Regions from separate parts of the Halobacillus sp. ABD4_316 genome, predicted to be linked through region 1. Evidence: riboswitches for the same ligand, from Rfam matches in the RefSeq annotation. Region 1 holds a riboswitch; the other holds the start of a gene.

Region 1 (3,135 bases):
CCGCCCCCTCTGCTGCCCAGAAGAACGCATCTAAAATACCAAAAGCAAACGCAAAGCCGACGAATGTCCAAAGACTGATGTCCCCGAAGAAATACCAGCAGACGAGTCCTGTTAACAGCACCCCCCGCGTGAAATCGGACAGGAACATCAGTTTCGTCCGGCTGAACCGGTCGGCGATCGTTCCACTGACAATCATGAAGACCAGCCGCGGAATACTTGCTGCCACGTACAGCACACCGAGCGAAGCTTCCAAACGAAGCTCATGGACGACATACCAGCTTTGAGTAAATAAAAAGAACGAAATACCGAAACTGGACAACAAGGCCGCTCCCCATAACAGGAGAAAATTTCTATTTCGAAAAATGGAACGCTGTTCTGCCAACGGTGTATCTTTAGAAACGGTAATGGATGAACCGGACATGACTATCCCCACCTTTTTTGTAAGTTCCTTTAAGTGTAAGGAATATCCATGTCCTTCTCGATGTGCCCGGGATGGATTCTTCCTCCGCCTGCAGACGGATTTTATAAAAGGCTCTGTTATTGCTCGGTGTTGTTATTTAACATATGAGCTCCTATCACCCCTTTCTGTCATGGGATTTGTAGGAGGCGGGCTTGGGAATGACTCCCTTTCCGCGGGGTACCGTGGGGTACCGTGAGCCTCCTCAAACTTCGTTCCCCGCGGAAAGCGGACGGTTTTCCCTGCCATCCCATGCTCTGAGTAAACAACGGACCGGACCCTTAATTCCAGACGGAGACGATTTAGTAATCGTTTAAAATATCAACAACAGACTTTAACAGAGCTTTATAAAAAAGATGAGTCGGACATCGGTGCCTGGCGACCATTTTTGTCGAATAGCATGATTTTAGCACTTCCCTGTTGTAAGCAGGCGTTAATTTTGGTACTATTTTTATTAACTAAATAGTTTCTTATTTCAAATTTCATTTGAAGTAAGGATAGAGGTGCAATGACAAGAGTACGCATGTGGAGGAGAATGAGATCCATGGAGGCATGCGGAAAGGGGAAATTGCCGAAGTGTACGGACTCTCATGGTCCTGAAGCTGGGTCTGATGCTCAACAGGCACAGAACTGTCATATAGGAAACTATATGGAGGGCTATCTTACGCAGGAACGGTATAAAAGTTTCTACGGCAGCATCGAAGCCCTTGATGCTGTCGTTTTTGATTTTACTGCCGTATGGCCCTCACGACCTCGAACGTACAAAATACAAGAAAAGGTGTGAGGTTAATGAACTTCGGGCAAGTACTGACAGCGATGGTGACCCCTTTTGACAACGACGAGAATATGGACCTGGAAGCAACGGGAGCTTTAGTCAACCACTTGATCGAGAACGGCAGTGACGGCCTGGTTGTCGGTGGGACGACCGGTGAATCCCCGACACTGACAACGGATGAAAAACTCCAGCTGTTTGAACACGTGGTAGAAGTTGTAAACGGCCGCGTCCCGGTCATCGCCGGTACAGGATCCAATAACACCCGCGCATCCATTGAATTGACGAAAAAAGCCGAACAGACAGGCGTGGATGCCATCATGCTTGTGGCTCCTTATTACAACAAGCCGACACAGGAAGGACTGTACCAGCACTTTTCAAAAATTTCCGCAGCCACTTCCCTTCCGGTCATGCTGTACAACATTCCGGGACGCAGTGTCGTCAACATGGAACCGGAAACGATTATCCGCCTTTCTGAAATTGACAACATCGTTTCCGTAAAAGAAGCGAGCGGTGACCTGGAAGCCGCGGCGGAAATCATCCGTGAAACAGACCGTGACTTTTCGGTATACAGCGGGGAAGATTCCAACACCCTTCCGTTTGTCGCCATCGGAGGAACCGGCATCGTCTCCGTCTCCTCCCATATCATCGGGAATGAGATGCAGCAGATGATTCAGAGTTTCAGAGAAGGAGACGCCCCATTTGCCGCGCGTCTTCATCAAAAGCTTCTCCCTGTCATGCACGCTGTTTTCTCAGCGCCGAGTCCCTCCCCGGTCAAGGCGGTGTTGAATGAAATGGGCGTTCATACCGGAGGCGTCCGCCTCCCGCTCCTTCCCTTAACGGAAGAAGAGACCGCCCGCGTCATGGAGACCTACAACAGTCTTCAGCCTAAAGAAGCACCAAAAGCCCATATGGTCGGTTGACAGAAAAAAGGCTGCCGGGAACATGTTCCCGGCAGCCTTTTTCTGCTTTCTTATACTTCGATGGTCCAACTGAAGCTGTCTTCTTTTCTTCCACGCTGAATGCCTGTAATCGTATCATACAGCTCCTGGGAGAGCGCACCGATTTCGTGGTCGTTGATCACCATTTTCTTCCCAAGCCAGTTCAACTCACCGACGGGAGAAATGACGGCCGCAGTTCCAGTTCCGAACGCTTCCTCCAGTTTTCCCTGTTCATACGCTTCATACAACTCTTCAATAGAGATGCGGCGTTCGGTCACTGGAATGTCCCATTCTTTCAGTACTTCAATGATTGATGTTCGTGTAATCCCCTGCAGAATGCTTCCGCTCAAAGCAGGGGTCACAATTTCCCCATCGATTTTAAAGAAGATGTTCATGCTGCCGACTTCTTCAATGTAGCGCTTTTCCACACCATCCAGCCAAAGGACGTCAGCATTGCCTTCCTTCGCTGCCTTCGCCTGGGCCTGATAGCCGGACGAATAGTTACCGGCGGTTTTAGCCATTCCGGTTCCGCCTTTGACGGCTCTTGTGAACTGGTCTTCCACATTAATGGTAACCGGCTTGATTCCTCCGGAGAAGTACGGACCGACCGGTGACATGATGATCATGAGCTTATACGATTTGGACGGAGCAACAGCGAGGCTCGGTTCCGTAGCGATGATGAACGGACGGATGTATAGCGAAGTTCCCTCAAATTCCGGTACCCAGTCCTTTTCCAGAGCGACAAGCTCCTTCAAGTAGCCCAGTACCTCGTCTTCATCGACAGGTGGGATGCTGAGACGGTCACCGGATAGGTTCAGGCGCTCAAAGTTCTTTTCCGGACGGAACAGCAGGACACGTCCGTCGTCTGTCCGGTAGGCTTTCAATCCTTCAAATACAGTCTGCCCGTAATGGAAGATCATGGCGGCCGGATCAAGCGTCAGCGGCTCGTAAGGAACGATGCGGGG
Region 2 (3,135 bases), 850 kb from region 1:
GCGATCGGAAGCATAATTCCGAAAGTTCCCCAGGACGTTCCTGTAGATAAGGCCATAAAACCGGATAACAGGAAGATGATCAGCGGAAGATAGGCGATGTTCACATCCGCCTGACTGAACTGCTGGGCGAGATATTCCCCTGTCTGCAGGCGGCTGATAATGTCGCCGATCATCCAGGCAGCAATCAGAATGTAGATCGCCGGCAGCATCGCTTTAAACCCTTGTAGAAATACGTGCAGCAAACCGGATTTCGGTGACGGCTGCCCGACATATAAAAGCAGGGCTGTGACTACGGAAATGATCCCTCCGGCAAACAAGGAAATGTTTACGTTTGTGTTAGCAAAGATGGAAAGGATATCCGCGGTTCCTTCTGAACTTTGAATTCCTGTATAAACCATCATTCCTACTGTACCGATGATCAACGTTACAATCGGCCAGATTAAGTGGGAAATCTTCCCGTTGTCATGCTCCTTGAATTCATTGTTCAAGTCGCCGGGCACATCCCCTCTATCCGGGTTGTGAAGCTCGCCTGTATCCTTGGCTCTGTTTTCGTGCTTTTTCATCGGACCAATATCCAGACGCAGATAAATCGTCAAAAATACAAGAAGCAGTGCTGCAAATACATAGAAGTTTGCCGGGATCATAAGAACAAAAGCTTCAAAAGCCTGATAGTTCGAAATCTCATTGGCTGCAAGAATGCTTCCAATCGTTCCGATAATATAAGCTCCCCAGCTGGATATCGGTGATATGACCGTAATCGGCGCTGAAGTGGAGTCTATATAGTAGGCCAGTTTGGCTCTGGATACTTTATAGCGGTCTGTTACAGGACGTGCGACCTGTCCGACTGCAAGAGCATTAAAGTAGTCATCAATAAAAATGATGATACCTAGAATGGACGGAACGAGCTTGGCCCCTTTTCTCGTCCGGATCCTTTCAACAGCCCATTTACCGAAAGCGCGGCTGCCTCCGGAGGCCGTCATAAAGGCTGTGGCGACTCCGAGCAGAAATAAAAAGGACAAGAGATACAGATTCCCTGTGTTTAACGCCCCTTCGCTGACGAAAATACCGGCAAATATAGACCAGATCAAGCCCAGACCTGCTCCAATATCCATTTGTGTGAGCATGAATGCTCCGACGATAATCCCTATCCCAAGGGACAAGATGACGCGCCTTGTGACTAAGACAAGGATAAGCATAAGTATTGCTGGAACTAAAGAAAAGATGGTTCCTTCCATGTGTTTCCCCTCCGTATATCTTGATGTTACGGGAATGGAAGGCTACTGGTGGGTATAAAATGAGGAATAAAATAAAAAAACAATGACAGAAAATAATCCATCACTGTCTGCAGACAACTTGATTATCCTCCATTTCGATCAGTAGCGCCCCATGCACCCAAAAGCATGCATGACAGTGTATGCCTTCTTCAGGTATACACCAGCGTGTCAAAACTTGACGTGTTCAGCCACACTTCGGCAGGCCTTCCCTTTCACTAATGATCCCGGCTTGTCAAACTCCCATCAGCTACTCATGATGCCTGCGCCTCTACCTCACCGATCTGATAAGGTCACGCATATTCAGTTCTTTGGTATTGTATCAGTGACCGGCCATTATTGCAAGGGCTCCATAGGAAGGGAGAACGAAGGGTTCCCGCCGTCACCTCCGGACATGCCTCCGAAATATTCCGGTACTTCCCCGAGAATCGTAGCCTGGTCGATTGGAATATTGTTGGTGACGACCGTCGTTTCTGTGGAAAAAGGGATGACGATTCGAACATTTACCTCAAAGTGGATGGTCAATTCAAACAAGGCGGCATTGATTCCGTATTCCGTCATTTCAATATCTACTTCAGACTGAACATCTCCAATGACACGCAGCTGTACAGGCACCTTGGGTCCAAGGTTGGCAAGCAGACTGTTGTTGGTAGCCATCCCAATCGGAAGTTCAATGAGTGTTGCGGGCTGTTCCCCCTGCTCTTCCGGAGTCCGATCCGGGTCGAGGTCCGGTTCCAGTGTCGTATCTTCCATCGGCAGTTCACCAAGCTCCATCCGCTTCAGGAAATTTTGGACCCTGATGGTTGTATCCCGGAGAGCTCGGTTGACAAGCACAGAGTTCCATCCCATATAAACGACATTTCCCTGATCATCTTTTTCCATCTTAACCAAGTCATTAAATTGCAGGTCTTCTGCAATCTGTTTGCTTACAGCTTCATTAATGGCATCTCTTGCCAGCTGCTGGGCTTTTGTTTCAGCAATCTCGACCAGCGCCGGCGTCACCCCTCTGTTGATATACCAGAGACTCAGCACCGTGAAAAGGGCGAAAAACAACAGGCTGATGACAATCCGCCTGCCTATGGTGGATCGTTTAGTCACTCGGTTTTTAGGCATACAGGCACCCTCCCCCTCTATATATATGAGGAGCGCCCTTTCTCTAATCACCAAAGATAGTCCCTTTCGCAGAAATACAGGATATCTTTATACATCTCATACAGCACAGGGAGACAATAAAATAATCCCCCTGCCGCTTTCTTTCCCGGCAGGGGGATCATTTTATTTTTTCAGTTCTTTTTTCAGTAAATCCCTTAAGAGTTCCGGCATAAAATACTGCTTCGTTTCTGCATAAGCAATTTCCGGGAAGAAACGACCGAACGTAAATGTGTCTGCTGTAGCAAAGCTGTACGTCTGATCGTATTCCACAGGCTTGCCTTTGTACAGCACTTGAACGACACGCTCTTCTCCGTCCTCATCCTGCCGTCGTTCAATATCAACGCCGGCAAAAACCATTCTGCCTATAACTTCTCCTCTGAAACCGAACCCTTTCAGACGGATTTCCGTCAGCTTCTTCGTATGAGCCGCCCGGATGACTTCAAGAAGTTCATCTCCTCTTAACTCCACCCTGCATGGATTCATCGGATGCGGACAGATCCGGTGAACGTCCTCATACGTAATATCCCCGGCCGGCAGATGGTCCAGAAGAACGCCAGCATTCAACATGGCTATATCAGATGAAGTCCATGTGCGGAGCTGCTCCGTAAGTCTGGACATAAGCGGACTGTCCTGGAACCAGGCAATATGCATCGGCTCTTTCAAATAGGCTACAGGGGTTTCCAGACGGCGTACAGCCTCCCCGCGGATCCAC

The links. A riboswitch is a leader RNA that binds a small molecule or an ion and turns the genes downstream of it on or off. The one in region 1 is predicted to bind lysine.
Region 2: it holds a riboswitch for lysine, as region 1 does, so the genes downstream of both, ACXAJH_RS12155 (Na+/H+ antiporter NhaC family protein) here and dapA (4-hydroxy-tetrahydrodipicolinate synthase) in region 1, are expected to answer to the same signal.

What each region holds. Positions count from the first base shown of each region.
Region 1 covers NZ_JBSWZA010000002.1:203,051-206,185, reverse strand. The annotation lists gene ACXAJH_RS08170 (MFS transporter) at 1-421, opposite strand, end outside; lysine riboswitch at 948-1,125, shown strand; gene dapA (4-hydroxy-tetrahydrodipicolinate synthase) at 1,247-2,152, shown strand; gene ACXAJH_RS08160 (branched-chain amino acid aminotransferase) at 2,203-3,135, opposite strand, start outside.
Region 2 covers NZ_JBSWZA010000002.1:1,054,742-1,057,876, reverse strand. The annotation lists gene ACXAJH_RS12155 (Na+/H+ antiporter NhaC family protein) at 1-1,235, opposite strand, end outside; lysine riboswitch at 1,370-1,553, opposite strand; gene yunB (sporulation protein YunB) at 1,608-2,384, opposite strand; gene ACXAJH_RS12145 (bifunctional metallophosphatase/5'-nucleotidase) at 2,547-3,135, opposite strand, start outside.